2 regions of the Tardiphaga sp. 866_E4_N1_4 genome follow, and region 1 is predicted to be linked to the other one. Evidence: predicted binding sites of a transcription regulator. Region 1 holds the regulator's gene; the other holds the start of a gene.
The links. Region 1 encodes LexA, which represses DNA repair genes until DNA is damaged. Its sites were predicted from a motif close to TGTTCNNNNTGTGTTCNG; they were not measured.
Positions count from the first base shown of each region.

Region 2: the regulator LexA is predicted to act here: its motif matches at 10,481-10,498, upstream of recA (recombinase RecA).

Region 1 covers NZ_CP197242.1:398,544-414,285, forward strand. Annotated here, with positions in the region: gene AB8B20_RS02105 (glutamine--tRNA ligase/YqeY domain fusion protein) at 1-1,008, shown strand, start outside; gene AB8B20_RS02110 (ComEC/Rec2 family competence protein) at 1,111-3,393, shown strand; gene lexA (transcriptional repressor LexA) at 3,411-4,133, opposite strand; gene AB8B20_RS02120 (GNAT family N-acetyltransferase) at 4,437-5,006, opposite strand; gene AB8B20_RS02125 (Orn/Lys/Arg decarboxylase N-terminal domain-containing protein) at 5,028-7,385, opposite strand; gene AB8B20_RS02130 (molybdopterin molybdotransferase MoeA) at 7,544-8,752, opposite strand; gene AB8B20_RS02135 (hypothetical protein) at 8,861-9,145, shown strand; gene AB8B20_RS02140 (CbtB domain-containing protein) at 9,209-9,391, shown strand; gene AB8B20_RS02145 (CbtA family protein) at 9,395-10,120, shown strand; gene AB8B20_RS02150 (HAD-IA family hydrolase) at 10,117-10,743, opposite strand; gene AB8B20_RS02155 (MarR family winged helix-turn-helix transcriptional regulator) at 10,988-11,536, opposite strand; gene AB8B20_RS02160 (cytochrome P450) at 11,770-12,918, shown strand; gene AB8B20_RS02165 (2Fe-2S iron-sulfur cluster-binding protein) at 12,926-13,249, shown strand; gene AB8B20_RS02170 (ABC transporter substrate-binding protein) at 13,317-14,531, shown strand; gene AB8B20_RS02175 (hypothetical protein) at 14,716-14,892, shown strand; gene AB8B20_RS02180 (hypothetical protein) at 15,096-15,323, shown strand; gene AB8B20_RS02185 (hypothetical protein) at 15,420-15,742, shown strand, end outside.
Region 2 covers NZ_CP197242.1:2,000,066-2,015,807, forward strand. Annotated here, with positions in the region: gene AB8B20_RS09930 (bifunctional cytochrome P450/NADPH--P450 reductase) at 1-320, shown strand, start outside; gene AB8B20_RS09935 (alpha/beta hydrolase) at 487-1,464, shown strand; gene AB8B20_RS09940 (DUF6489 family protein) at 1,473-1,727, opposite strand; gene AB8B20_RS09945 (NAD(P)/FAD-dependent oxidoreductase) at 1,844-3,097, opposite strand; gene AB8B20_RS09950 (ABC transporter substrate-binding protein) at 3,351-4,958, shown strand; gene AB8B20_RS09955 (ABC transporter permease) at 5,140-6,120, shown strand; gene AB8B20_RS09960 (ABC transporter permease) at 6,128-7,066, shown strand; gene AB8B20_RS09965 (ABC transporter ATP-binding protein) at 7,092-8,081, shown strand; gene AB8B20_RS09970 (ABC transporter ATP-binding protein) at 8,078-9,091, shown strand; gene recA (recombinase RecA) at 9,276-10,379, opposite strand; gene AB8B20_RS09980 (hypothetical protein) at 11,018-11,431, shown strand; gene AB8B20_RS09985 (hypothetical protein) at 11,506-11,805, shown strand; gene AB8B20_RS09990 (hypothetical protein) at 11,970-12,197, shown strand; gene AB8B20_RS09995 (acyl-CoA thioesterase) at 12,240-12,677, opposite strand; gene AB8B20_RS10000 (hypothetical protein) at 12,781-13,098, opposite strand; gene AB8B20_RS10005 (DUF6894 family protein) at 13,393-13,602, shown strand; gene AB8B20_RS10010 (hypothetical protein) at 13,692-13,973, opposite strand; gene AB8B20_RS10015 (HdeA/HdeB family chaperone) at 14,120-14,413, opposite strand; gene AB8B20_RS10020 (PilZ domain-containing protein) at 14,641-14,880, shown strand; gene AB8B20_RS10025 (caspase family protein) at 14,888-15,742, opposite strand, start outside.

The DNA.
Region 1 (15,742 bases):
TCCGACGCCATCGAACACGTGACGCATTCGATCTGTACGCTCGAATTCGAGGATCACCGGCCGCTCTATGACTGGTGTCTGGAAAACCTGCCGGTGCCATCGCGGCCGCATCAGTATGAATTCGCGCGCCTCAACATGACCTACACGCTGCTGTCGAAGCGCGTGCTGACCGAACTTGTCCGCGGTGGCCATGTCACGGGCTGGGACGATCCACGGATGCCGACGCTGGCCGGCCTGCAGCGCCGCGGCATTCCCGCTGAAGCGCTGCGCGAATTCGTCAAGCGCATCGGCGTCGCCAAGGCCAACTCGACCGTCGATATCTCGATGTTCGATTTCGCCGTGCGCGAGACACTGAATCGCACGGCGCAGCGCCGCATGGCGGTGCTGAAGCCGCTGAAGGTGGTGATCGAGAACTACCCGGAAGGACAGACCGAGCAGCTCGAAGCCATCAACCATCCCGATGATGCGTCGCTTGGCAACCGGCAGATTTCATTCGGCCGCGAGCTCTACATCGAGCATGACGACTTCATGGAAGAGCCGCCGAAGAAATTCTTCCGCATGGCGCCGGGCCGCGAGGTGCGCTTGCGGTACGGCTATTTCATTACCTGCAAGGACGTGGTGAAGAATGCCGCCGGCGAAGTGGTCGAATTGCGCTGCACCTATGATCCGGAAACCCGGGGCGGCAATGCGCCGGACGGCCGCAAGGTCAAGGCGACGATCCATTGGGTGAGCGCCGCAGATGCCGTGCAGGCGGAAGTACGCGTCTACAATCAGCTGTTTGCCGATCCGCAGCCCAATGCGACCGAGTTCGCATCACAGCTCAATCCGGACTCGCTGGAGACGCTGACCGGCGCCATGCTGGAGCCGGCGCTGGCGAGCGACAACACAAGCGATGTCGTGCAGTTCGAGCGCCAGGGTTACTTCTGTCGCGACAAGGATTCAGCGCCGGGCAAGCTGATCTTCAACCGCACCGTCGGTCTGCGCGACAGCTACGCCAAGCTCGCTTGAGCAACCCTAGAGATTAGTTTTCGTATTCTGCATCCGTTCCGCTAGTCGCCGCTTGCCCTTCCGATAGCATTCGGAAGGACAAGCTTGGCGTGCGGGCGTTCGATGGCGCGGGGCGGGGATCAGCAACAGCGGCGGGGCAGATCCGGCACGGCGACCACATGGCCGCCGCCGGCCACGGCAGGCGTCGCTGTCCCGTCACCGACGTCATCAACGTCGGGCTTCGAGACGCTCTGGACGTGGGTGCGGGCCGAAGCGGGTCCCGGTCGCTTGCTGCCCTGGCTGCCGATCGCTTTCGGCACCGGCATCGCGCTGTATTTTGCCGCTGAGCATGAGCCGGTGGCCTGGGTTGCCGCTGCGACGGCTGGCCTTCTTTGCGTGGCTGCGTTTTTGCTGCGGCGACAACGATGGTTTCCCTTGATCTTGCTCATTGCGGCCATCGCGGCCGGCTTTGCGATGGGGGCCATGAAAACCGCGCGCGTGGCTCATGAGGTTCTGGCGAAGCCGCTCTATTCCGTCGCGCTTACCGGCTTCGTCGAAACGCACGAGGAACGGGAGCGCACGGATCGCTTCGTGCTGCGCGTTGCCACGATGGACAGCCCGCGCGCCGCACCGAAGCTCGCCCGTGTGCGGCTGTCGGTGAAGAAGGGCACGGCGCCTGTCGTCGGCAGCTTCGTCGAATTGAAGGCAAGGCTGCAGCCGCCGCTGTCGCCGCTCCGGCCAGGGAGTTACGACTTTGGCCGCGATCTGTATTTCCAGGGGATCGGCGCATCAGGCTTCGTGATGGGCGGCATTAAGGCGGTCGATCCGCCGATACAGCCGGGTGTGGCGCTACGCTATTCAGCGACCATGCAGGGTCTGCGCGACGCCATCGACGCGCGGATCCGCACCGTGCTCTCGGGCGATAGCCGCGCCATTGCCACGGCGCTGCTCACGGGCCGCCGCGATGCGATTTCGGCTGACGTCAATGATGCGATGTTCATCTCCGGCCTCGGTCATGTGTTGTCGATCTCTGGCTATCACATGGCCGTTGTCGCCGGCGTGGTGTTCTTTGCGATACGCGCACTGCTGGCACTGATCCCTGTCCTGACGGTGACATTCCCGATCAAGAAAGTCGCAGCGGCTGCGGCGTTATTCGCAGCACTGTTCTATTTGCTGCTGTCAGGTGCCGAAGTCGCGACACAGAGATCCTTTTTCATGACGGCCGTTGTGTTGATGGCAGTCATGGTCGATCGCCGGGCGGTGACGTTCCGTACGCTGGCGGTGGCAGCAATGGTTGTGCTGATCGTGGCGCCGGAAGCACTGGTGCATCCGAGTTTTCAGATGTCATTCGCGGCGACGCTGGGGCTGGTCGCATTGGTGCAGATAGGCATGCCCGCGCTGTTTGCCTCGCCCGATCATTCCGCGACCGCGCGCGTGGCGCTATGGGGCGGACGCGAGATCGCGATGCTCGTACTGGCTTCGCTGGTCGCGGGCCTTGCCACCACGCCCTATGCCGCATTTCATTTCCATCGCGTCACGCCTTATGGCGTCGTCGCCAATCTCCTGGCGATGCCGGTGGTCTCGGCACTGGTTATGCCGACGGGTATTCTCGGTTTGGTGGCCATGCCGTTTGGCTTTGACGGTGTGTTCTGGCGGCTGATGGATGTCGGCATCCAGTGGATGATTGTCGTCACGCAATGGGTGGCAGCCTTGCCCGGCGCCATCGGCCGGATGCCGGCCTTCGGGACGGGACCGCTGATATCAGCCAGTATCGGCATCATCGTGCTGGGATTGCTGCGCACGCCGTTGCGCCTCGCAGGGCTTGGTGTGCTTGCGCTCTCGATTGTCTGGGCGTTGCTGGTCAAGCAGCCGGATGTCCTGATTTCGGGTGACGGTCACAGCGTTGCGGTACGGGGCAGGGAGGGGCGCCTGCATATGATGCGCAGCGCCAAGGATGCGTTTCTCACGAAGGAGTGGCTTGCCGGTGATGCCGACGCCCGGCTGCCAACGGATGCCTCCCTCAGCCACGGTGTGTCCTGCGACCGCGACGGGTGCATCGCGGCGCTGGCCGATGGCGCTTTGGTGGCGCTGGTTTTACAGCCGGATGCATTCACAGATGATTGCGAGAAAGCGGCACTCATCATCACAACGAGACAATCGCCGAGGGATTGCAGGGCGCTGGTGATCGATCAGGATCGCTTGCAACGAAATGGTGCGGTGAGCCTGCAGCGAACCGCGAACGGCTTTACCATCGATGCCGTGCGCCCGCGTGGCCTGGACCGCCCGTGGTCGCGCGCCATCCCCGATGAGCCCCAGCACGATCTGATCCAGAACAGTCGCACGCCACAAAACCGGCCGGTGGATGCGACGCCGGCGGAAACCGATCTTCAACCCGAAGATCAGTAATCCGCCGAGGCGCAATCTCAGTAGCGGCGATACAGGCCGATCAGCTTGCCCTGAATGCGCACCCGGTTGGGCGGCAGGATGCGGACCTCGTAGGCGTCGTTGGCGGGCTCCAGCGCGATCGACGCGCCGCGGCGGCGGAAGCGCTTCAACGTGGCTTCCTCGTCGTCGATCAGGGCCACCACGATGTCGCCGGTGTCGGCGCTCTCGTTGCGCTGGATCAGCACGGTATCGCCATCGAGAATGCCGGCGTCCTGCATGGAATCGCCGCGCACTTCGAGCGCGTAATGTTCGCCGGAGCCGAGCATGTCCGCGGGCATGCTGATGGTGTGGCTGCGGGTCTGCAGCGCCTCGATCGGCGTACCTGCCGCGATCCGGCCCATGACCGGGATAGCAACCGTGCGGCCATTGTCATCATCGCCGCTGTTGCTGGCGATGCTGGCGGCCGAACGCACCTTGCCAAGCGTGCCTTCGATGACGCTGGGCGTGAAGCCGCGGCGCCCGGTGCCGCCGGTGACCGGCGCGCCGAGCTCTGGCAGCTTGATGACTTCGATGGCACGGGCGCGGTTGGGCAGACGGCGTATGAAGCCGCGTTCTTCCAGCGCCGTGATCAGACGATGGATGCCGGACTTCGAGCGCAGGTCGAGCGCATCCTTCATCTCGTCGAAGGAGGGCGGGACGCCGGCTTCCTTCAGCCGTTGATCGATGAATCGCAGGAGTTCGTATTGTTTGCGCGTGAGCATCTGAAGCCATCCTCAGTTGACGGTGTCGGCCGCCGCGTGCGTTTCAAAGGGCCTTCGAACAGTGAGCCTCAATCCTGAGACGATCGTTCGAAGATCGGTTGCGCGAGTTCGGGCACTCTCAAACTACTCAAAGCCACAGAATCTCGAAACAAATCATGAACGAACACTATATGTTCCATATGTGTTCTGCAATGCTTAATTTGCCGTCAACAGAACGCACGTTGAGCGAGGTTTTGAGGAGGCTGTTCCTCACCAGTCGTCGATCCTCGACGGACATGGAAAATGCTTCCGCGGTCGCTTGGGCTACGCGGACGTCATGCGCCCAATGGGCGGCGGCGGAGTCGTGGAGCCGGTCGCCAGCGAGCGCTGAACCATGATCGTGTCGGCCCAGCGGCCCGAGCGATAGGCGACGCCGGGCAGCAAGCCGACGCGGGCAAAGCCGAAGCTCTCATGCAAGCCGAGCGAGGCCGTGTTGTCGGCATCGATATAGCCGATGATCTGCCGGAAGCCGGCCGCCGCGCACACGTCGATGAGTTCGCGCATCAACAGCCGGCCGATGCCCCGGCCGACATGTCCGTGGTGGATATAGATCGAATGCTTGACCGTGTAGCGATAGGCCGGTCGCTTGCGGAACAGCACCACATAGGCATAGCCGACGACCTCGCCGCCTTGCGTGGCGACGAGGTGCGGGAACCGTTTGCTGCGCAGGTTCTTACGCCGGTCTCTGAGATCGTCAGGCTGCGGCGTGTCGGCGTCGCTGACGCCTTCCTCGACGCCTTGCCGGATGTGCCGGCGATAGATCGCCAGCATGGCATCGACGTCGGTGTCGCGTGATGGTCGGATGACGACCGGCTGTTCGAGTTCCGTTGGCAAATCAGGCTCCTTACGTGCTCCCTATTCGGAGACCACGTAAGTGTAAAGTCGGATCCGGCCATTGGCGTCGACCTTGCGGTAGATGCCCTGGATTTCGACGTCGAAGCCCGGGAAGGTGTTGAAGCAGGTCTCGAACATCCTGAGATAATCGATCATCGGCTTTGACCGTTCAGTGAGCCGTTCTCCGGGGACGATCGTGGCGATGCCGGGCGGGTAGACCACGAACGGCGTCGTCGCGACGCGCCCGAAGATCTCATCGATCGGGAGGTAATCGACGTCGTTGCGCACCAGACAGCGCGCAGCATCATGGGGCGACATGGCGATCTCCGGCAGATGGTCAGCGGAGAATTGCCTGGTCTGAAGTTCGCTCACATTGGCCTCGCGGAAGAACCGCTGCATGTCGCCGCACAGATCGCGCAGGCGTATGCCCGCATAACGCGCCGGCCTGCGCCTGGCGAATTCGGGGATGACGTCTTCCAGCAGCGCGTTGTCGTCATGAAACTTCTTGAAGGCGACAAGGCCCGATATCAGCGTGCCGGCCTTGCTGGCTTCCACGCCGGGCGTCAGCAGGAAGAGCAGCGAGTTGAGATCGTTCTTCTCCGGCACGATGCGATTTTCGCGCAGGAACTGCGCGACCACGGGCGCGGGGATGCCGTGTTCCGCATAGCCGCCGGTGGTGCGGTCGAAGCCGGGTGTCAGTACCGTCAGCTTGTTGGGATCGGTCATGGTGAAACCGGCTTCCATGCCGGGGAAGCCATGCCAGGCGGCGTCAGGCGCGAGCTGCCAATAAGCCGGATTGGTGGCCAGCTGGTCAGTGCCGATGCTTTCCCACGGCACATTGTGAACAGCACCTTCGCTGGCTGCGTCGGGAATCGCGACGCGCTCGGGCACGAAGGGTTCGAAGAACCAGCGACGCTCGGCGCGGGTTTCCTTCTCCTCGAATTCGCGGCGCACCGCGCGCATCTTCTTGCGCAGTTCGATGCCGAGCCGGATCGTATCGTCCCACAACACTTCGCCGGAGCGGCCCTTCATCATCTGCGCGCCGACATCCAATGATGCGAACAGCGGATAGAACGGCGAGGTCGAGGCGTGCTGCATGAAGCTTTCGTTGAAGCGCCGGTGCTCGACGCGGCGCTTCTGGCCGCGGATGTGGCGATCCTTCATGTGGATCTGCGACGCCTGAGAGAAGCTCGCGAGCTGCTTGTGGGTCGACTGCGTCGCGATGATACCCGGCGAATCCGGGCCGAGGTCCTTGAGTCCCATGGCGAACCGGCCGGCATAGAGCGGGTGGAATTTCATGAAACCCGCCCAGGCTTCGTCGAACAGGATGTAATCGCAGAGATGGCCGATGCGCGCGATGATCATCTCGGCGCTGTAGATGGTGCCGTCATAGGTGCACTGTTCGACCACGGCGACGCGGAACGGGCGTGGACGCTTCCAGGCCTCGGGATCCGTGACCAGCGGATTGATACGGATGCGCTCGCGCAGCGCGTCCTCGTCGAGCGCGTCCCAGTTCATCGGGCCGATCAGGCCCCAGGGATTGCGCGTCGTCGGCACATAGATCGGCACACCGCCTGAAATCATCAACGCGCCGTGCAAAGCCGCCTTGTGATTGTTGCGATCGAACAGCACCAGATCGCCATCGGTAACCAGAGCCGATAGCGCGACCTTGTTGGAGGTCGAGGTGCCGTTGAGCACGAAATAGGTTTTCTCCGCGCCAAAAATCTGCGCGGCTTCCTTCTGCGCCTGCAGCGCAGGGCCCTCATGGGTCAGAAGATCGCCGAGATCGAGCACCGAGTTGTCGAGGTCGTCGCGAAACACGGCTTCGCCGAGATGTTCCATGAACACCCGCCCGATCGGGCTGCGGCTGTAGAACACGCCGCCATTGTGCCCGGGGCAGGTCCAGAGCTGGTTGCCTTCCTCGGCATAGTCGACCAAAGCGCCGAAGAACGGCGTCTTCAGCGTCTCGGCATATTGCTTCAATCGGCTGATGAGATTCTTGGCGATGAACGGCGGTGTTTCCTCCGACAGGAAGACATAGCCGTCGATGAAATCGAGCACCTCGACCGGGACGTCTTCAAACCGCTTGCGACGGATCAGCAGGATGATGGGGAAATCGAGGCCCCGTTTGCGCATCAGGTTGATCAGCGCCGCGGTCTTGCCTTCGAGGCCCTTCTTGCCCCAGTCGACCACCATGCAGCCGATCGCCGCGTCGGTCTGGACCGCGATCGTTGCGTCTTCGAGCTTGCGCGCCTTGACGACCTCGAAGCCGGAACGCTCGATCTCATCGACGATCTGATTGAGGCGAATGCCCTCGAGATCGTCGGCGTCGAATGTTGGCATCGCAAACAGGAAATTGAAGCGTTTGAAATAGTCCATTTGTGCACCGATCTTGTTTCGCTGCGATGTCTCGCTGCGTTACGTGACAATTCAGTGACTGAAGCCGCGTTAAGGTATCTCAGTCAGAAAAAAGCTCAGAGAACATGCCGCGCGGCGGAAGTTCCGGTGGCCCGGCATCCCATCGCGCATCTCGGCCTTTAAACAGGCAGTCGCATGATCGCGCAGGAATCACCAGCGGCGGCGGCGGGAGCGAATGGCTTGCGGATCAGAAGTCCTTCGGCAACAGCCAGATTTCCTAGCAGCGACGAGTCCTGTTTCATCACCGGCGTCGCCACCACGGTGCCGTCGGCGCGGGTTTCCAGACGCGTGCGCAGATAGTCCTCGCGCTGGTCGTTGGCGGCGAGGTGGCGGCCGAGCACCGCGGGTTCGAGCGCGTGAGCGACCTCGTTTCGGCCGGACAGCGCGCGCAGCAGCGGCACCATGAACAGGAAGCCGCAGACATAGGACGAGACGGGATTGCCGGGCAGGCCGATCACGCGCATGCCCTGGCGGCGTCCGTGCATCATCGGCTTGCCGGGCCGCATGGCGATGCGCCAGAACGCCATCTCGACGCCGGCATTGATCAGGGATTGCTGCACGAGGTCGTGGTCGCCGACCGACGCACCGCCGGTGGTGATCAGCACGTCGGCCTTCAGGTCGATCGCGCGCTGAATGGCCGATGTGGTCGCCTCCACCGTATCGACGGCGATACCGAGATCGATCACCTCGGCGCCTTCGGCACGGGCCAGCGCACGCAGCGCGAAACCATTGGAGAGCACGATCTGGCCGGGGCCGGGGACCGCGCCGGGCATCACCAGTTCGTCGCCGGTGGCGAGCACGGCAACGACCGGCCGTCGCCGCACGGGCAGTGACGGATGGTTCATCCCGGCAGCAAGCGCCAGGTCGCGATCGGTAAGGCGGGTGCCGGCGCGCAGCAGCACATCGCCTTCGTTGAAATCGACGCCCGCCGGGCGGATATGCTTGCCGGAAATTGCAGCTTCGTTGATCCCGACGATATCGCCATCGCGCGTGGTATCTTCCTGGATCACCACGGCGTCGGCGCCAGCGGGTAAAACGCCGCCGGTGAAGATTCGCAGGGCTTCACCGGTCTGCAGCGAGCGGTCGAACGGCTTGCCTGCGGCAATCTCGCCGATGACGCGGAGCTTGGCGCCCAAAGTCGCATCGGCAGCGCGCACAGCATAACCGTCCATCGCTGACATGGGCTCCGGTGGCTGCGTGCGCAGCGAAGCGATGTCGCGGGCGAGCACGCGGTGGAACGCGTCTTCCAGCGGCACCATCTCCTCAGGCAGCGCATCGGCGCCCGCGAGAATCGCGGCCATGGCATCGTTAACCGGCATCAGGGCCATCGCGGGGATCTCCGGCAGTGTGGGCGCCCGTCATAGCGGAGAGCGGGAGCGGACGCAAAACCACCGGCGCTTTGGCAGGGCAGGGAAACACGGTAGACATCGGCGATCATGACCGACAATCACGCTGCAACCGACGATAAAGCGCCTGTCTGGCGGGAGGATGTCGATGCGCTGGCATTCCGGCCGTCCGGCCATGGCGGGCTGTGCATGGTGCACCGTCATGCGTTCCGGACGCTGCTCCGGCGCTACCCGTCGCCGGAGGACTGCGCGGCCTATTTCCGCGACCACAGAGACGTGTTCCAGGCGGCGGCCGGCGCCAAGCTGGTGCGTGCGCCGGTGGCGGCAGATGCGAATTTTCATCTGACCAGCCGCGATCTCGCCCGCGCGATGTAAAATTAACGGTCGCGCCGCCGGAGCAACTCGGCTAAATTGGCTGTCTATTTCGCGAGGATTCCGATGCAACAGACCCAGACCGCCCAGATCTCCGCCGTCACCACTGACGTCAATGTCGTCGTGCAAGCCGTTCTGGCCATGGCGCTCGGTCTGTTCATCGTCGGTGTGGTCGGCTTCTCGCATATCAGCGCCGTCCACAATGCGGCCCATGACACGCGCCACGCCAACGCATTCCCCTGCCACTGAGACATGTCCGTCTTCAGGTCGATCGTCTTCTCGGCAGCGCTGGCTGGCGTGATCTCTGGCGCTGCCATCACCGGCGCCCAGATGGTCGGGACCATTCCCCTGATCCAGAAAAGCGAAGTTTATGAGCGCAAGGCGGAAGCTCCGGCCGCGGTTGCGCCGACGGCTGCCGCGCAGCCCGCCCATACGCACGACCATGGCGCCGCCGCCCATAGCCATGAGGCTGAATGGGAGCCTGCCGAGGGCTTGCAGCGCAATGCCTTCACCACCGGCGCCAATATCCTGACTGCCATCGGCTTCGCGTTGCTACTGGCCGGCATCTTCGCGCTGCGTGGCCGGGCCGTGAGCTGGCGGGAAGGGCTGTTCTGGGGCCTCGGCGGTTTCGTTGTCTTCACGGCGGCGCCCGGCCTCGGCCTGCCGCCGGAATTACCGGGAATGCCTGTCGCCGACCTCACACTGCGCCAGACCTGGTGGATCGGTACTGCCTGCGCCACTGCGGCGGGGCTCGGCCTGCTGGTCTTCCGCAAGGCGTCATGGGCCACCATTCTCGGCCTCGGCCTGATCGTGCTGCCGCACCTGATCGGCGCACCGCTGGCGCCGGCTGGCCATACGGATGTCCCCGAGGCACTGTCGCACAGTTTCGTCGTTGCGGCGGTCCTGACCAGCCTGCTGTTCTGGGCACTGCTCGGCGTCCTCACCAGCATCGCCTTCCGGCGCATCTCGCGGACCTAAAGCCCGAGTGCCTTGAGCGCCTCGGCGACCGATGTCGGCGAGGTGACGTGGACGGCCTGCAATCCGCAAGCACGGGCGGCCTCGATATTGTCGGCAAGATCGTCGAAGAACACGATGCGGTCGGCGGGGATGCCGATTTCCGCGATGACGTGCTCATAGGATTTTGCATCGGGCTTGCGAAGCCCGATGGAGGACGACAGAAACACCGTGCGGAAGTGACTGAGCAGATCGGCATGGTGTTCCGAGAAATGCGTGACATGCGCGACATTGGTGTTTGAGAACGCGTAGAGCGGCCAGCGCTTCGAGGCATGCGCGAGGAGTTCGGCAATGCCCGGCATCTCCCCGACGAAGATCGCATTCCAGCCTTCGAGAAATTGTGCCGGCGTCAGATCGATGCCGAGCGTGTCGTGCAGATGCGCAAAGAATGCGTCGTCGGAAATCTCGCCGCGCTCGTGTCGCATATAGACGTCGCCGCGCGCAAACCGGCTCACGATGTCGTCCGGTGTACACTGCGCGTAGTCCGACCAGACCTTCAGCACGCGCGTGAAATCGATATCCAGCACGACGCGGCCGAGATCAAACAGCAGGGCGTCTGCGGAATTTGGCGTAAGCGACATCGTCATCTGTATCTTTTGGCTCAACGATTGAACATGTGCGGCGCAGGTTAGCGGATGATGGCAGAAAATCCTTGCCTCCGCGTGACAAACCGTCCCGATATTTCTGTTGCCTAGGCAACTAATTCGTGAGAGCCTTTCCAAAGAGGGCGCTACCTAGAGCAGTCAACTGCCGGGCCCTGCAGGGAGAGAAACGATGGTGGACCGCTTGTGCGGGACAGCGATTGATGACGCGCGAGTAACGCGTGAGGGCCTAGCCGGTTACCGCGCCGAGATTGCCGTGAATGCGTCGCAGCAAGTCGATCAGCACTTCGCGTTCGCTTTCATCCAGGCAGGACAGCAGCTTTCGCTCGCGTTCCAGTGCGGTCACGATGACGGCGTCATGGGTCGTGCGACCCTTCGTGGTCAGCGTAATCGAATGGGTGCGCGCGTCGTCCGGGTCGGCATTGATGGCGACCAGGCCGCGCTCTTCCAGCATGGCAAGCGTGCGGCTGACCGGTCCCTTGTCGAAGCCGATGACGTGGCAGATGCGCGAGGCGGGAATGCCGGGCTCGATGGCCAGCAGCGACATGATGCGCCACTCGGTGACATTCACGCCAAAGCGCTTCTGATAGAGCGCGGTCGCGTTGCGCGAGAGCTTGTTCGCAATGAAGGTGATGAAGGCCGGCACATAGCGCTCAAGATCGAGCAACTGCCCGCCTTTCGAAGCGGGCGCTTTCGCGGCGACAGTCCTGACATTGACCTTTGTCACTTTCGCCTTGGCGGGCTTTCGAACCGTTTTTCCCGATCCATTCTTGCTCATGCACCACGATCCTGCCTGCCAGCGTGACGTCGTCGAAATCGGCGAGATCACATGGTCCTGAGGAATAGAGACACGCAGCCACAATTGCCAACAAGAAAATATGGGAGATTCACATGGTCGCCACGGTCACGACGGCATCGCCCCACACCCCGCCGGTGCTGTCCTTTGGCGGAGCCTTGCCGAACGACGCATCGTCTCAGCCCGTCGTCCACCTCGACGTCGATCCCTTCGCCATGGACTTCTTCGCCGATCCTCACCCCACCCACGAGGTGCTGCGTGAAGCCGGGCCCGTGGTCTATCTCGACAAATGGAACGTCTACGCCGTCGCGCGCTATGCCGAAGTTCATGCAGTCCTGAACGATCCCGCGACGTTCTGCTCGAGCCGCGGCGTGGGTCTTAGCGACTTTGCCAGGGAGAAGCCGTGGCGTCCGCCGAGCCTCATCCTCGAAGCCGATCCGCCGGCGCATACGCGCACGCGCGCGGTGCTCAACAAGGTCCTGTCACCCGCGGTGATGAAGCAACTGCGCGATGGCTTCGCTGCGGCGGCCGATGCCAAGGTCGACGAACTGCTGGAGCGGCGCAGTTTCGACGCGGTCGCGGATCTCGCCGAAGCCTATCCACTATCGGTGTTCCCCGATGCGATGGGACTGCAGAAGGAGGGCCGCGAAAACCTGCTGCCTTATGCCGGTCTTGTCTTCAATGCCTTCGGTCCGCCGAACCAGCTGCGCCAGGACGCCATCGAACGCTCAGCGCCGCATCAGGCCTATGTCGCCGCGCAATGCCAGCGCGACAATCTCGCACCGGGCGGTTTCGGCGCCTGCATCCATGCGCGGGTCGACACCGGCGACATCACCGCCGACGAGGCGCCGCTGCTGGTGCGCTCATTGCTGTCGGCAGGACTGGACACGACGGTGAACGGTATCGGCGCTGCCGTTTATTGCCTGGCGCGCTACCCGCAAGAATTCGCGCGGCTACGCAGCGACCTGTCGCTGGCGCGCAACGCCTTCGAGGAGGCCGTGCGTTACGAAAGTCCGGTGCAGACCTTCTTCCGCACCACGACCCGCGATGTCGAGATCAGCGGTTGCCATGTCGGTGAGGGCGAGAAGGTGCTGATGTTCCTGGCCGCCGCCAACCGCGATCCGCGCCGCTGGGCCGATCCCGAACGCTACGACATCACCCGCAAGACATCGGGTCATGTCGGCTTCGGCTCCGGCATCCACATGTGCGTCGGCCAGCTCGTGGCGCGGCTTGAGGGCGAGGTCATGCTCTCCGCACTGGCGCGCAAGGTCGCGTCGATCGAGATCACCGGCGACGTCAAGCGCCGTTACAACAACACACTGCGCGGGCTCGAAAGCCTGCCGGTCACCTTCACGCCTGCCTGAGGATTCCATGCCGAGCATTACGTTCATTCATCACGACGACCGTGCCGAGACAGTCAGCGCCAATGACGGCGATAGCGCCATGTATACGGCGCTGCTGCATGGCATCGACGGCATCACGGGCGAATGCGGTGGCGGCGCGGTCTGCGCCACCTGCCACGTCTATGTCGACGACAACTGGCTGGGCAAAGTTGGCACAGTCGGTGCCGACGAGGATGAGTTGCTGGAGGGTGTCGCAAGCGAGCGGCTGCCGAACAGCCGGCTGTCGTGCCAGATCAAGATCACCGAGGCGCTCGATGGCCTCGTGCTCCGGCTGCCGGAGCGACAGGTGTAACTCGCAAGCAAGACCGCGACCGGCAACGTCCGGACCCGCGCAATCAAGGTAGAGGGGAGAGACGACAATGAAGGGCTTCAAGACAGTTTTGGCTGCTGCGGCATCCTGCGTGATGGCGACGGCAGTGCAGGCGCAGGTGTCCGACGATGTGGTGCGGGTCGGTGTGCTTAACGATATTTCCGGCGTGTTTCAGGACACCAACGGCATGGGCTCGGTGGAAGCCGCGCGGATGGCGGCCGAGGATTTCAACGGCGGCGGCCAGAATATCAAGGTCGAGATCGTCTATGCCGACCATCAGAACAAGGCGGATGTCGGCTCCGCCATCGCGCGCAAATGGCTCGATGTCGAAAAGGTCGATGCCATCGTCGACGTGCCGAATTCATCGGTGGGTCTCGCCATCAACAATATCGCCCGCAACACCAAGATGACGTTCCTGGCCTCGTCGACAGCGACCTCGGACCTGACCGGCAAGGACTGTTCGCCGAACACCATCCAGTGGGTCAATGACGCATGGGCCACCGGCAACACCACCGCAGCGGCGATGATGCAGCGGGGCGGTGACGACTGGTACTTTCTCACGGTGAATTACGCGCTGGGGCAGGGCATCGAGGCCGAAGCCACCAACTACATCACGAAGAACGGCGGCAAGGTGCTGGGGTCATCGAAGCACCCGCTCGGCACCTCCGATTTCGCCTCGCTCTTGCTGCAGGCGCAGAGCTCCAAGGCCAAGGTGATCGGTCTTGCCAATGCCGGCGCCGATGCCATCAATGCGGTGAAGCAGGCCGGCGAGTTCGGCATGCAGGACGGCCCGCAGAAGCTGGTCGCGTTCCTGATCTTCATCAACGACGTTCACGGCATGGGCCTGAAGACCGCGCAGGGCCTGTTGCTGACGGAATCCTTCTACTGGGACATGGATGACGACACCCGCGCCTTTGGCAAACGCTTTGCGGCGCGGCCGGGCATGAACGGCAAGATGCCGAGCGCCAATCAGGCGGGCGTCTATGCCTCCACGCTGGCCTATCTCAATGCCGTAGCCGCCAAGGGCAGCGACGATGCCAGTGTCGTCGTACCGCAGATGAAGACTTTCAAGGGCAAGGACAAGCTGTTCGGTGAGGTCACGATCCGTGCCGATGGCCGCGTCATCCACCCGATCTACCTGTTCGAGATCAAGAAGCCGGCAGAGTCGAAGGGGCCGTATGACTATTACAAGCTGCTCTCGACCATCCCTGCCGAAAAGGCGTTCCGACCGATGGCCGAGGGTGGTTGTCCGATGATCAAGTAGCCTGTCGCGCATCGATACCGGCAACATCAGTCGTTCCCGGTATCGATGTGGGGCCAGTTGCGGGAATTGGCGGATCGGTAGGTAACTTGCTGCTCCGCAGAAAATACATGCGGGCAATTTCAAACATAAAAGGCTATTCCACGTACCTAATGACATCGAAACCCTTTGATTTAAAGGATTTGGAATGTCGATTATGGTTGGATTGATGGCCTTGCTGCTGCCACCTGCTGCGTGGTTGCTGGTCAAACGATATGAGCGTCATCTCGATGCGCAGATCGGGCCGTGGATCGTCAGTGAGATGAAGCCGCAGCGCAGCCGGCAGCGTCTCGTGCGCGAGCACCGTGATGACAGCGATCGCTGAAATCTGCCCCTATTCAGGTTACCGCAAAACTTACAACGCGCGCGCGTAACTAAGTAGTGCGCATTCACACTTGGCCTTGTCCTGCTTGGTAGTGCTGATCCCGCCACGAGCACCAGCCTGGATGTCTCATCCGTCCGGTTGGTCGCTTGATCTGGCCCGGGACCGCCGCCAAACACCCCCCATGTCGCGCGCGGTCCCGGTTATTGTTCGTAAACAAGATCGATGACGGCGCAGGATCGCGATTTCGCAGTGATGACGCGCTCTGGGAACTTCATGAGAAATTGCGCGTCGTGCTGGCCGCAAAGATGGTTGCGCGGCGACAGCAGCTCGATGAGCGCCTGCGCGATCTCGAACAGTTCGCGATTTCGTCGAAGCGTGCTGTCGCAGCATTGCGGTCGATGGCCGAGGGCGGTTGTCCGATGATCAAGTGACGGCCACTTGTTCGATGTCGCTGGCGATCATCGGGAATTATTTGCGGCAACCGGTGTTCTGAGGATGGGGGCCCACACCTGCGACAGGAGTGTGCCATGCTCAGGAAAATGTTGATCGGACTTGCCACAATTGCGGCCATCGGCATGACGTCCGTGCCGATGGATGCTTCCGCGCGCGGCGGCGGGGGCGGCCACGGCGGTGGTGGCGGGCACGGTGGTGGTTTCCACGGTGGTGGTTTTCACGGAGGTGGCTTCCGCGGCGGCGGTATGGCCATGGGCGGCCTGCGCGGCGGCGGGTTCGGTGCAACTCGTTTCGTCGCTATGCCCGGCGGAGCACGCTTCGCCGGAATGTCCAATCGAGGCTTCCATCACTTCGGCCACCATAACCGCCGCTTCCGGAATTTCGCCCCGTTTGTGAT
Region 2 (15,742 bases), 1.6 Mb from region 1:
TTCTGTATGCCGAGGAGCTGAAGGGTTTCGCTGCCGATGGTATCTGTGAACTACACACCGCCTTCTCGCGCGGCGATGCACCGAAGACCTATGTGCAGCACCTCATCACCCAGCAGAAGGACCGCGTCTGGGATCTTATCCAGCAAGGCGCCATTACTTATGTATGCGGCGACGGCGGCAAGATGGAGCCGGATGTGAAAGCGGCGTTGATGGCGATCCAGCGCGAGCGCAGCGGCGGCGATGACACTGCAGCGCTGGCCTGGATCGACGACCTCGGCACCCGCAATCGCTACGTGCTCGACGTCTGGGCCGGGAGCTAGCGAGAGGCTGATACCAGTTCCATTGTCACAATCGCTGTCACAAAAGCCCGCGCGCACTGTCACAATTGCCATACGCGCAATCTCTCATTAATCGCTGCGACGATTTGTTTGGCGCATGACGCGGTTGTCACTTTTTCGCAGGGACTTTCCGTGTCATATGTTTGACATGAGCCCACGTTCCGCCCGATCTCCCGAACCGATTGATGTCCCGTACGAACCGCCACAGCTGGCGCGCGCGAACGGCATCGATATCTGTTACGACATCTTCGGCTATTCGGACGCGGAACCGATGGTGATGATCATGGGTCTCGGCGCCCAGATGATCCACTGGGACGACGACTTCTGCCGCGAATTGGCCAGCAATGGCTTTCGGGTGATCCGCTTCGACAACCGCGACATCGGCCTGTCCTCCAAGATGGCCGGCGGCAAGCCGTTCACTCTGTACGAACTGGCCAAGCTGCGTTTTCTCGGTACGCCCGTCTCCGCCCCCTACAAGCTGAGCGACATGGCGACCGACGTGGTGGCCCTGCTCGACGTGCTGCGCATCCGCTCCGCACATGTGGTCGGCGCATCGATGGGCGGCATGATCGCGCAGGAAATGGCGATCACCTATCCGGAGCGCCTGCGCTCGCTGACCTCGATCATGTCGACCACGGGCAATCCGCGCCTGCCGCAGCCGAGCCGCGCGGTGTCACTGTTGCTGCTGAAGCCGCAGCCGACCGGCTACGAGGCGTTCCTCGAACGCTTCAAGCAGACCTGGCTGTTCCTGCGCGTCGGCAGCTTCCCCGACGACGAAGCCAGGGATCTCGACCGCGCCGAACGGACCTATGCGCGCGGCCTGAGCCCGGCCGGCGTCGGCCGGCAACTCCGCGCCATCCTCGCTTCGGGCAGCCGTAAAGAGCGTCTCGCCACGGTCACCGCGCCGACGCTGGTGATCCACGGCAAGATCGATCCCCTGGTGCATCCGGCCGCCGGCCGCGACACGGCGGCGTCGATTCCCGGCGCAAAGCTGATGATGGTCGACCGGATGGGCCACGCTCTGCCGATCTCGATGTGGTCCCTGGTGATCGACGCCATCTCCCGGCATGCGCATGGGGCGAAACTGCAGCAGTCGCTGCAGGTCAATGCGCGCCGCGCGGGCTGAGCGCGCGCCTACTTCTTGTCCTTCGGCCGTGCAGCGCCGAGGCCGGCCATATTGGCGAACATCTCCTGGAAGCGCTCGCCCATCTTCGGATCGAACGAGAACCAGCTCTGCATGATCGACTCCGGCGAGAACTTGTCGATGTTGTCCATCATCTTTTTCTGCATCTGATCCATCATCGCCGACTGCATCGGCTGCACATCAGGCAGCCCCAGGAATTCGCGCGCCTCGAGCGGCGTGCAGTCCACGGTGACGATCACTTTCATTATCAGCTCCTGAGGCAAACCGGCCGCTCACGCGAACATGGCGACGCAGCGGCAGTATCGCCGTTGACGCCTGCCCGATGCAAGCGATGTGACATCTACATTGCAGTTGCGAGATGTCAGCCGAAACGCTCAGCCGCGAAGGCCTTGGGATCGGTGAAGGGCGTGACGCCCGTCACCATGTCCGCGATCAGACGGCCGGTCACCGGCCCCAGCGTGAAGCCATGATGCTGGTGGCCGAAATCGAACCACAGGCCCTTGTGGCGCGGCGCCTTGCCGATCACCGGCAGCATGTCCGGCAGGCATGGCCGGGCGCCCATCCAGGGCTTCGCCTCGACGGGATTGCCGAGCGGGAAGGTCTGCCGTGCGATCGGCAGCGCCCGCTCGATCTGCGCCGGCGTCGGCGGCGCATCGCGGAGCGCGAATTCGGCGCCGGTAGTCAGCCGGATGCCGCGATTCATCGGCGCCAGCAGATAGCCGCGATCGGCATCGAGAACCGGATGGCGCAGCACCGCATTGCCGGATGGCGCCAGATGGATGTGATAGCCGCGCTTGCTCTTGAGCGGGATGTTGTAGCCGAGCGGCCGAAACACCTGATCCGACCATGGCCCGAGCGCAACCACCACATCGCGCGCGACCAGCGCCCCGTTCGGCCCGGCAACGCGCCATTTGCCGTCGCTCTGCTCCAGCGTCCGGGCGTCTGCGGCAATGAAGCGACCGCCCTTGCGGATAAACAGTGCGGCATAGGCTTTCGCGAGGCCGCCAGGATCTGGCACGAAGCCCGGCGACGTCCAGTGGATGGCACCCGCAAAATCGGTAGACAGGTTCGGCTCCTGCTCTGCAATGGCGGCGGCGTCCAGAACGTCGCCCGGTACGCCATAGGCGCGATGGCGTTCGAGATCCGCGATGCCTTTCGCCAGCGTAGCCTCGGAGCGAAACGCGTTGATCCAACCCATCCGGCGCAGCAACTCCGGCACGCCGGCCTCCGCGATCAGGGCCTCGTGCTCGATCAGGCTGCGCTGGATGAGCGGCAGCGCCGCCATCGCACTGCGGAGCGCTCCCTCAGGCGACGAGTTCAGGAAATATCTGACGATCCACGGCAGCATGCCGGGCAGCGCGTTGAGATGATAGTGCACCTCCGGCGCGCGGTTCAGCGCATATTTAAACAGCTTGCTGAGGTCGCGCGGTAGCATATAGGGAAAAACCGAACAGCACTGGATCAGCCCGGCATTGCCATAGCTGGTTTCCTCACCGGCCTTCTCATGCCGGTCGACCAGCACCACATTGCGGCCGCGCGCCTGCAGATGCAGCGCCGCCGACACACCGACCATACCTGCGCCAAGCACAAGCACATCAGCCTTGAGTTCCGCCATTCCTGCTCCGAAATCTTGCCGTTCTGGCGGTCCTGTTAGCGCTGTGTCGTGACCGAATGATGCACGCGCGCAATGCGTAGAATTGCTTATACCTAACCCTAGCAAGGATTGCGCCAGCCACTTCATTGTGCAGCGCATAGCTGACAAATGCTGCTTGCGCGGCGTGCAATCTCCGCCAACAATGTGACACTCGCTCAACTGTCGGGCGGCCGCGTGGTGATGCAATCGCGGCAATGCAATGGAGAAGCTCAGTATGTCGATCCGTCAGACGTTCATTGCCGCCGCTGCATCGCTGATCGCCTTTGCCACAGTTTCTGCCTCCGTACTGCCCGCCTCCGCACAAACGCTGCGCTATGCCAATCAGGGCGACCTGAAATCGCTCGATCCCTATACGCTGCGCGAGACCACGACGATCGCCCATCACGGCCAGGTCTATGAAGGCCTCGTCGGACGCGGCAAGGATCTGCAGATCATCCCGGCGCTTGCCGAGAGCTGGGAAACACCGGAGCCGACGCGCTGGCGCTTCCATCTGCGCAAGGGTGTCAAATTCCACAATGGCGACCCCTTCACCGCAGATGATGTCGTGTTCTCCGCCGACCGCGTGCGCGCCAAGGGCTCCGACTTCACGACGGTCATTCCGGCCGATGCCAAGGTGCTCAAGATCGACGACTACACCGTCGATTTCGTGCTGACCAAGCCCAATCCCATCCTGACGTCGCAATGGGACGTCTGGTACATCATGGACAAGAAATGGGCGGAGGCGAACAATGCCAACGCGCCGACGCCTGCCGCGGCGACGTCGCCAAGCTTCGCGTCGTTGAATGCGAATGGCACGGGCCCTTTCACCATCGAAAGCCATCAGCCGGGCGTGAAGACCGTCTTCAAGGTCAATCCGAACTGGTGGGGCAAGCCCGAGCATAATCTCAAGGAGATCATCTTCACGCCGATCGCCTCCGATGCCACCCGCGTCGCGGCGCTGCTGTCCGGCGAAGTCGACATCATCGAGCCGGTGCCGGTGCAGGACATCGCCCGCGTCAATGGATCAGCCAACGCCGCCGTGATGGCCGGGCCGGAGCTGCGCACCATCTTCCTCGGCATGGACCAGATTCGCGACGAGCTGCTGTTCTCGAACATCAAGGGCAAGAATCCGTTCAAGGACATCCGCGTCCGCGAGGCCTTCTACAAGGCCATCGACATCGAACTGATCAAGAGCCGCGTCATGCGCGGACTGTCGACACCATCCGCCTTGATGATCGCGCCGCCGCTGTTCAAGCTCTCCGGCGACTTCACGCGGCCGAAGTATGACGCCGACGGCGCCAAGAAACTGCTGGCCGATGCCGGCTATCCCGACGGATTCGAAGTCGGCATGGATTGCCCGAATGATCGCTATGTCAACGACGCCGCGATCTGCCAGGCCGTGGTCGGCATGCTCGCGCGCATCGGAGTCAAGGTGATCCTGAACGCACAGCCGAAGGCGCTGTATTTTGCCAAGGTCTTCAAGACCGGCGGCTTCAACACCTCATTCTATCTGCTCGGCTGGACACCGGGTACGCAGGATTCGCACAATGTGATGCATGACATCATGGGCTGCCGCGACGATCCCGCGAGCCCGCGCGGCGCTACCAATCTCGGCGGCTATTGCAACAAGCAGTTCGACGCCCTCACCGATCAGGTGCTACAGGAGACCGACACTGCGAAGCGCGACCAGCTCATCAAACAGGCCTATGAGATTGCCGCCAAGGACTGGGCCTATATCCCGCTGCATCAGCAGGCGCTGGCTTGGGGCGTCTCCAAGAAGGTGAAGATCGTGCAGCGCCCGGACAACCAGGTGCTGCCATACTGGGCGGTGAAGCAGGACTAGGTTTGGCATCCGCGTGGAAGGCCAGGTCGCCCCGATCTCAGTCCTCATCCTGAGGAGCGGCGCCTTCGCCGCGTCTCGAAGGATGGTGGCCTGCATTATCTCATGGTTCGAGACGGCGCTGAAGAAGCGCCTCCTCACCATGAGGTCCCAGATGTTTCAATAACAGAAAGCGAAATAGCCCATGCTCGCTTTCATCCTGCGCCGCGCATTGCAGTCCATTGGTGTGATGATCGCCGTTGGCATCATCGCCTTCACCATGTTCCGCTTTGCCGGCGATCCGGTGAACCAGATGGTGGCCATCGACACAACGCCGGCGCAGCGCGCTGAGGTGCGCGCGTCGCTCGGCCTCGACGATCCCGTCCCGGTGCAATTCGCGCGTTACTTCATCAATGCCGTGCAGTTCAAGTTCGGCGTCTCCTACCAGTTTCGTCAGCCGGTCTCGGCGCTACTGAAGGAGCGCATGCCGGCGACGCTGGAGCTCGCCACCTGCGCCACCGTGATCGCCATGGTGTTCGGCATCCTGATGGGCATCTATTCGGCGCTGCGGAAGGATTCGTTCTTCGCCAAGGTGCTGCAGGCGGTGTCGCTGATCGGCATCTCGCTGCCGACCTTCCTGATCGGCATTCTCTTGATCTATCTCTTCGCGGTGACACTCGGCTGGCTGCCCTCCTTCGGGCGCGGCGATGTCGTGAAATTCGGCTGGTGGACCACCGGCCTGCTGACGATCTCCGGCCTGAAGGCGCTGATCATGCCATCGGTGACGCTCGGCCTGTTCCAGATGACGCTGATCATGCGCCTCGTCCGCGCCGAGATGCTGGAAGTGCTGCGCACCGACTATATCCGCTTCGCGCGCGCCCGCGGGCTGACCACGCGGGCGATCCATTTCGGCCATGCGCTAAAGAACACACTGGTGCCGGTCATCACCGTGGCCGGGTTGCAATTCGGCTCGGTCATCGCCTTTGCGATCATCACCGAGACCGTGTTCCAGTGGCCGGGCATGGGGCTCTTGTTCGTGCAGGCCGTGCAGAATGTCGATATCCCGATCATGGCGGCGTATCTCCTGGTGGTGTCGCTGATCTTCGTCACCATCAACCTGATCGTGGACATCCTCTACACCATCGTCGATCCGCGCCTGCGCGCGACGATCAACCGGCCGGCATGAGGGTGACATGACCGATACGCCCATCCCCCGCACACCGTCCCTCCTCGCCCGCGCCATCGACAGCGACATTTTCTATTCGTTCCGCCGTTCCAAACTCACCATGGTCGCCGCGGCGATCGTGTTCGTACTGCTGATGATGGCGCTGTTTGCGCCTTTACTCGTCGTGCAGAATCCGTTCGACCCGGCGCAGCTCGAACTGATCAATTCCCGCATCTCGCCGCTCTGGACGGCGGAGGGCCAGAGGCCGTTCCTGCTCGGCACCGACGAGCAGGGTCGCGATATCTATTCGGCGATCCTCTACGGCATGCGGATCTCGCTCGTGGTCGGCGTACTTGGCGTCAGTTTCGCGGCAGTGCTCGGCATCGGACTCGGCCTGATCGCCGGCTATGTCGGCGGTGCCGTGGACAGCCTGATCATGCGCATCGCCGATGTGCAGCTCACCTTTCCGGCGATCCTGATCGCGCTCTTGATCGACGGCGTGGTGAAGTCGGCGCTGGGCAATCATCTGGATGCCTCGACCACGCTGATCGTGCTGGTGGTGGCCATCGGGCTGAGCTTCTGGGTGCAATATGCCCGCACCGTGCGCGGCTCGGTGATGGTGGAGAAGAACAAGGACTATGTCGCGGCGGCGCAGCTGATCGGCCTGCCCGCGCGGGTGATCATGATCCGCCATGTCCTGCCCAACACCATGGGGCCGATTCTGGTGATCGCCACCATCAATCTGGCGCTCGCCATCATCACCGAGGCCACGCTGTCGTTTCTCGGCTCCGGCATGCCCGACACGATGCCATCGCTGGGCACGCTGATCCGCATCGGCAACAACTATCTGTTCTCCGGCGAATGGTGGGTCATCGCCTTTCCCGGACTCGCGCTGGCCTCGCTGATCCTGTCGATCAACCTGCTCGGCGACTGGCTGCGCGATGCGCTGAACCCGAAGCTGCAATGATGCCTCACCTCAAGCAGTGCCCGACATGAGCGTACCCGTCCTCTCCGTGCGCAGCCTGCGCGTCGAATTCGCCAGCCGGCGCGGTGCGCTGCGCGCCATCGACGGCGTGTCCTTCGACATCGCCAAGGGCGAGGTGCTGGGCGTGGTCGGCGAATCCGGCGCCGGCAAGTCGGTGACGGGCCTCGCGGCCATCGGCCTGATCGATCCACCCGGGCGCATCGCCGGCGGCGAGATCCTGTTGTCGGGCCTGCGCATCGACAATCTGCCGCCGGAGCAGATGCGCCGGATTCGCGGCAAGCGCATCGCGATGATCTTTCAAGATCCGCTGACCAGCCTCAATCCGCTGTATCGCATTGGCGACCAGCTGGTGGAGACGATCCGCACCCATCTCAACATGAACGAGACGCAGGCACGCAAGCGCGCGGTGGATCTGCTCGCCGAGGTCGGCATTCCCGCGCCGGACAAGCGCGTCGATGCCTATCCGCATGAGTTTTCCGGCGGCATGCGGCAGCGCGTGGTCATTGCGCTGGCGATCGCGGCCGAGCCCGAACTGATCATCGCGGACGAGCCGACCACCGCGCTCGACGTCTCCGTGCAGGCGCAGATCATCGCGCTGATCAAGCGGCTCGGCCGCGACCATGGCACCGCCGTGATGCTGGTCACCCACGACATGGGCGTGATCGCCGAGACGTCCGACCGCGTCGCCGTGATGTATTCCGGGCGCATCGCCGAGATCGGACCGGTGCGCGACGTGGTGCAGAACCCGCTGCATCCCTATGCCAAGGGATTGATGGGCGCGATCCCGACACTGACCGGCGATGCCTCGCAGCGGCTGGTGCAGATTTCAGGCTCAATGCCACGGCTGTCGGCCATTCCGCAGGGCTGTGCTTTCAATCCGCGCTGCAGCTTTGCGTTCGACCGCTGTCGTATCGAGCGGCCGGAGCCGATCGCTGTTGGCGCCCAGCAGGTCGCTTGTCATCTCTACGATCACGCCCACGCGGAGAGCGCGGCATGACGGCGCTGGTGCAGGCACGCAATCTCAAACGCGCATTCGATGTCTCGAAGCCCTGGCTCAACCGGATGATCGAGCGCAGCCCGATGGAGTTTCTGAAAGCCGTCGACGGCGTCTCGTTCGAGATCAAGCGCGGCGAGACCTTTGCGCTGGTCGGCGAATCCGGTTCGGGCAAGAGCACGGTGGCGCGGATGGTGGTCGGGCTGCTGCCGCCGACATCCGGCGACGTCATCATCGACGGCGTCTCGATGAGCGATCCCGGCCAGGCGGGCGCGCGAAGACTGCTGCGCAAGCGCATCCAGATGATCTTCCAGGATCCCTATGCGAGCCTCAATCCGCGGCTGCGCGTTGATGCGATCATCGCTGAACCGATCCGCGCCTTCGATCTCATTCAGGGCGAGCGCGACATTCGCGCCCGCATTGGCGAATTGCTGACGCTGGTGGGCCTGCATCCCGACGACGGGCAGAAATATCCGCATCAGTTCTCCGGCGGCCAGCGCCAGCGTATCGCGATTGCCCGCGCACTCGCATCGGAGGCCGAGTTCATCGTCTGCGACGAGCCGACCTCCGCGCTGGATGTCTCGGTGCAGGCGCAGATTCTCAACCTGATGCGCGAACTGCAGGACAAATTCGGCCTAACCTATCTGTTCATCAGCCACAACCTTGCTGTGGTCAGGCACATGGCTGACCGGATCGGCGTGATGTATCTCGGCCGCATCGTGGAGATCGCGGAAGGGCGCGAACTCTTCCGCGCGCCGCGCATGCCCTATACGCGCATGCTGCTGGGCGCCGTGCCGGATCTGGCCATGTCAGGCCGCGCACGCATCGCGGTCTCCGGCGAGATTCCCAATCCGATCGATCCGCCCTCCGGCTGCACGTTTCATCCGCGCTGCCCGGAAGTGTTCGATCTCTGTCGCAAAGTCGTGCCGGATCTGGTCGACGGCGTCGCCTGTCATGCGGTCAACAAACTGATCGCACCGCCGGCCGAGGCCGTTCCCGCCGCGCGGCGATAGTTGCGATCAGCGCGCACTCAGATCAACATGCCCTGAAACGACAACGCGGCAGGCACCGCAGGGTATCGGCAACAGACCCCCACAGCACCCACCGCGAAATCATTCAGCCGAAAATCTCGGCTGCAAGATCGGCCCGGCAAGATCACTGCGCATGAACGTCAGTGCGTCTCCGGACCCGATCCGATCAATCTTCTGCCGGCTCCTCGCCGTCACCACCGTCTTCGTCGCGCTCGATGGGACCGGCGAGAACCTGTTCGGCGATCAGGCCGGAATTCTGCCGGATCGAGGCTTCGATCTTGGCGGTCATGTCCGGATTGGCCTTCAGGAAGGCCTTGGAATTCTCACGGCCCTGGCCGAGACGCTGGCTGTCATAGGAGAACCAGGCGCCGGACTTCTCGACGATTCCCGCTTTCACGCCGAGATCGAGGATCTCGCCCATCTTGGAGACGCCTTCGCCATACATGATGTCGAATTCGACCTGCTTGAAGGGCGGTGCCAGCTTGTTTTTCACGACCTTGACGCGGGTCGAATTGCCGACCACTTCGTCGCGCTCCTTGATCGCGCCGATGCGGCGGATGTCGAGACGGACCGAGGCGTAGAATTTCAGCGCATTGCCGCCGGTAGTGGTTTCCGGCGAGCCATACATCACACCGATCTTCATGCGGATCTGGTTGATGAAGATCACCATCGTATTGGATTTGTTGATCGAGGCAGTCAGCTTGCGCAGCGCCTGGCTCATCAGACGGGCCTGCAGGCCGGGCAGCGCGTCGCCCATTTCGCCTTCGAGTTCGGCGCGCGGCACCAGCGCTGCCACGGAGTCGATGATCAGCACGTCCACCGCGCCGGAGCGCACCAGCGTGTCGGCGATTTCCAGCGCCTGTTCGCCGTGGTCCGGCTGCGAGATCAGGAGTTCATCGACATTGACCCCCAGCTTGCGGGCGTAGACCGGGTCGAGCGCGTGTTCAGCGTCGATGAAGGCGCAGATGCCGCCCTTCTTCTGGGCTTCCGCGGCGCAATGCAGCGCCAAAGTCGTCTTGCCCGAGGATTCCGGTCCGTAAATCTCGATCACCCGGCCCTTTGGCAGGCCACCGACGCCGAGCGCGATATCGAGGCCGAGCGAGCCGGACGAAATCACCTCGATATCCATCGACCGGTCGTTCTTGCCGAGCTTCATCACCGAGCCCTTGCCGAACTGGCGCTCGATCTGGGAGAGCGCGGCCGACAGGGCCTTGGTCTTGTCCATGGAGGATCCTTCAACGATACGCAGGGCAGTCGGAGTGGTAGCCATTGATCTAGCTCCTTATGAAGGGATTCGCGACAGGACAAACGGCAAGCGCCAAAGGATGGCGGCGCTGTTCGGGTTGAAAACAATGTACCCTATCTGTTCTATGTTCGCAATATGTTCTTTTGAGAATTTTGGTACTGGCCTGTTTCCGGCCGCAGTGGCCTAGTTTGATTTCGGCTGTGGCCTATTATGAAAAAATGACCGCAGAGAAAAAAATCGTTGCAACTGGGATTTGGCTTTACGACCGAACCGCCCCTAGGCGGATTGCTATCTACGCCCAGCCCGTGCGGTTTGCGTCGTCTCGATATGACAACGATGACCAATTGGACGAAAGCCGTCCGATTCCAGAAACGCCAGATGGACTCGTTTATACGTGCGACCTCACTGGAGGGAGCCACCACACCCTCGACGAGGCGAAGGATTGGGCCGACCAACAACCATGGGGGCCGGTTGAATGGGACTAAGGCCGCCTCAGTGGGCGGCCTCTTTCATTCTTAGTCATCTTCGTCGATATCGTTCAAAAACGACAGCCACCCGATTTGGACTAATCGAGCCACTTTTGAACCTTCCTGCACGTTTCCCGCACAACAGGATGTCCGCATCGCTCATGCGTTCAATCCGACATGGGAAGGTCACACGCCGTGAAGACGATCGCACTGCTCTCCGCCGCTGCCCTGTTGCTCGTCGAACTCAGTGGCGCGATGCCCAGGTCGAGCGTGGGTGGCCCGCTGACCATCATGCTGATCATGGTTATCGCCATGCTGGCGGTGGGAATTCACGAGGCCTGGACAAAGAAGCGCGGCCCGCTTGGATGGATCGCGAGTATTGTCGCGTCGGCCATCGGCGGCTTCGTGGCGGCGAGCCTGGTCGGTATGGTTATGGACATGATCCGCCCGCACCTGCACCTCAACGGGTCGCTCGTATCCTCGCAACATCCTCTGCTCTATATCTCGCTCGCGGGCATGGCGATCCTCACGGTGCTCGGATCATGGATCACGCTGCAGATCCCAGGCTGGTTCCTGACGCGCAGCGAAGCACCCCATGGCGGTGCATGAGGCGAGTCTTCCTCCTTTGAACCTGCGTGCAGCTTTCCTGCACAACGGGGCGTGAAGTCAGCGAGAGATATCCGATGAACAGAAATCAGCGCATGGTCGTGGCAGCAGCACTCTGCGTGATCGCAACCGTGCTGGCATTTACATTTCTCGTGTGGTCACACGGGCACATATCCAACGCCGCAAAATTTGTCGTCTTCTATACGAACACCGACCCCAGTTACCCCGGCCTCGTGAACTATTGGGGCATCTATATTCGGCACGGTCTTGCCGGATACCTGCTCGGTCTGATTGCGCCCGTCTGCCTTCTGGCGGTCGCAGCATTCGTTGCCCTGGGCAGGCCTTCATCGGGCGATCTGGGAACGTTGCCAAGGTAAGGCCGCCTCGGGGCGCGGCCTCTTTTGGTCAGTGCGGCGGTTTGAACGGGCCGGCCGCCGGGGTCACCCGAGACAGGCAAGTCGGGTCACACAAACTGCGAGCCCGGCACACTCTGGACAGTTCCCCGCCGCCACTTTAGAACGCTTCTAGCCAGGGAGCGTGGATGCCCAAGCCAAAGAAAACCGCCGCCGAACTTCAGAAGATCATTCGAGAAGCCGCCGCAATCGCCGGGCCATGGCCCAAGAACATGAGCGTAATCATCTATTCGCTGGATGACAGCTGGCGCGTCATTGTCAGTTACTCGGATCCGGCCCAGACCCCCTTTCGCGACCGGTTGATGGAGATCTGCCGGGGGCTCGCCCATTTCTACGATCTGGACGAGCCAGCCTAGAGTCGCCCGGCGTCCGCGCACCGAGCCCATGTGACCTGTGCCTTATCCCGCGAGATGCGTTTCGCGCGTGGCGATCAAATCGCGGATCGGTTGCGCGATCGGCACCGGACGATGGGTCTTCTGATCGGTATTGACCCAGACGATCTCGCCCGTCGCAAACAGACCGTCGGCTGCGCGCGCGAAGATGCCGAGTTCGAACACCAGACTGGAGTTGCCGATCCGCGCCACGCGCGCGGCGACGTCCAGCTCCTGATCGAACAGGATCGGCGCCTTGTATTCGATCACCGATTTGACGACGTGAAAGTCGACGCCGCTCGCCTTGGCATCGGCAAACTGGTCATAGCCGAGCGCACGAAAATATTCGGTGATGGTCGTGTCGAAGTAAGTGAGATAGTGCGCGTTGAACACGACGCCCTGGCCGTCGATCTCGGAATAGCGCACCCGAAACGGGTGGAAGAACCAGAACCGGTCGCGTGACATATGCCCCTCGCCTATGACGGCGGCTTCGTTCTCCGCCCTGATGCTCCCCTAGCCTCTCTTGCACGGCGAAGCCAGCCGCCGCAGGGAGACGTCATGCCGCAACTCAGGTCTGCTTGATGGCCTTCAGCACAATGAAAATGTGCGACGCTGCGATGATCACCGACGCCAACATGAGTCCGAGATTGGCGCCGTGAACCTTCTCCGGTGCGAAGGTCGTCGCCGTCCAGATGATCAGGCGCACCGTCAGCATGAAGACGACCATGCCCCACAGTGCAATCCGCTTCGGCGCATCCCATGTCGGCTTGCCGTCGAAGCCCCACTGCATCGCGATGTGCTCACCTGCGATCCGCGGCTCGCCATAGAGGTTGCACCCGATCATCACGACCAGAGCACATGCAAATACGAGATCGGCCGACAACATGATGGCCCCTATGTGAAACCGCGGCCGGATGACGCCGTATCTCATCCCACCATACCGCAACGATCATGGCGCCCGATACAATGGCCGCCTTCGATGACAACCCAGAGATGGATCACGGTTCCGAAAGCGGATCCCTGCACGCGCGACTGGCCGCGCAAAAAAACCGTTTATTTGCCGCAAATTTTGCACATTTCTATCGACGCACGGAACAAGTTAGTTTAGCGGTATCATTGTCTTACAGCAACCTCAGGTGCTGCAAGCCATTTACACGCGCGCCAGCTGTGGTCGTTTCCCGTGCCTCGATATTTCTTTCATATTATCGCCGAAAACACGTTCCTCGACGAAGAAGGGACGAGCTTCAAGGACGATCAGGAAGCGATGCTGCACGCACGTCAGCTCGCATCGGAGATGGTGCGCAGCCTCGGCGTCGTGAGGGGCGCGATCGTCGTCGAGAATGAAGACAGCGGCGGATTGTTCGAAGTGCCGCTGTCCTGGAGCAACTGACACAGGCGCATATGTCAGTGGCCGCGCGCAGGCTTCAGTCCATTTGCGCGCCCGGCGGCACGAGCCGCCGATGCCACGTCATCGCCTGATCAATTCGCAGCGCTGCCGGTCTTGGTGCGTGGCTGTTTCGCGGGTGCAACGGCTTTCGGCGCATCGCTGCGCACATTGCCCCATGGATCGGCCGCGGCTTTGGTGTCGGGAATCTTGCGCAGCGACTCGCGATACGCCTTCTCGGTGATCGCGTCCTGCTCCTTCTCCTCCGCCGACTTGGACTTCACCTCCGGCATCAGGTTCATCATCTGCGCGGCGGCAGGGCCGGTCAAAAGCGCGAGCACTGCGACGACGCTGAATAGTTTGCTGGATCGTTTCATGGCACCAAAGCTCCGTGAATTTCGGAGGCGTTATACCACCGGCCATTCGGGCACGCCAAGCGCCTGACGCAAGGCACCCCGTCGTGCCTCACGCAGGTTGAAACCTTCGGAAACCGGGAAACCCGGGCGCTGGCCCGGATTGGAGCCTAGTCGCCCAGCACTTTCTCCGCGGCCGTCACGATGCTGATGGTCGGGTGCGCCGCGCAATAGGTACCGAATTTCTTGGCGTTCTCGACGAACACCTCGGTATCGATGATCGCATCGTCCGAGTCGCCCTTGTACCAGCCGTCCATCCAGGTCAGCACCATCTTGATCTCGTCGGGACCGGATTCGACGAATTGCTTGCAGGACATGGTGGACAGATCGAGCACGACGGCCTGGGCCGGCGCGGCAGAGAACATGGCAGCGGCAGTCAGAAACGCGCAGGCGAATTTCATCATGGTCCCCTTCCCCGAAAAATGACGCCGGCCGATGGCTGGCTGAGCGTCCAACGGCCCGACGATATCATGGAGCTCATTTCCTTGATTTGATATTTTTATGAAATCTTCTGATCCTCCAGAACTTCACGAAGGATGAACAGGCGGGTCCGGATTTCTGCGATCGGCTTTATCGGCCGGCAAGATCGCGGTGCTAGGCATGGCGCATGCAGACGATGCGGACGGCGACCATGATCGAGAAACGAACGGCTCCACGACACCGGGTTCTGAAGCGCGGCACGCTGGCCTTTGGCGGCGGCGGTATCGATTGCACCGTCCGCAACCTCTCGGCCTCTGGCGCGCGTGTCGATATCGCGAGCCCGCTCGGCTTGCCCTCGAATTTCATGCTGGTGATCGAGGCGGATCACTTCATCCGCCGCTGCCGTCCGGTCTGGAATAACGACCGCCAGCTTGGCGTGGCGTTCGAGTAGGCGCCCGTCAGTAGCGCCCGCGGCCGCCATAGTTGCCGCCGCCGTAACCGCCATAGCCTCCACCGCCGTAATAGACGCGCGGTACCGGCTCGTAATAGACCGGCGGCGCACGGCGGATGATGACCTCTTCCTCGACGATCTCACGGCTGCGCCGCGGCGGTGGCGATGGCTTGTCGGCGCGCTTCTTCGCAGGCTCGGTGGTTCTCTCCGCCTTCTTCGATGCAGGCGCCGCTGCGGGCGGCGTGCCGCACGGGCATGTCGGGCCCGGTCCGGCCAACGCGACATTGGTCGGCGCGTTTGCTGCCGCATCCGGCACCGGCTTGTTGCGCGTGCGCTCCTCGAGCTTCTGCGCCGTCGAGGTCAGATCGCTGTCGGGATATTTCGCCAGGAAGTCACGATAGGACGGCGCAGTATTAGTGATGACCGCGTTGTTCCACGCGACCATCTTGTAGTGACGGTCGAGCCATTCTTTCGCCTGCGGGCCGAGCGGCGGCTCGGCATAGAGGCCGACAAAGGCCTCATAGGCTTCCACCGAGCCGTCCGACACGATCAGGTTGTTGGCGTCCTGCACCGGCTTGCCCTGTAGCTCCTTGCGCCATTGATCGACGGTCTTCTTGGTAGCCGCAGGCTTGGCGCCGGCATCAGTGCCAAAGAAGCGAAAATCATTGACCAGCGACGAGCTCTCCCACGGCGTTTGCCGACCTTCGGTGGCCTGATTGACCGACAGTCGCACGCGCTTGAACGCATCCTCGATCGGCAGGCCCGGCTCGCGCCCCGCCTTCAGCAGCGCCGTCGTATAGGGGCTGTTGCCGTCCTTGCCGTCTTCGGCTTCGGCGCCGGGCGACGTCGAGAAGGACAGCAA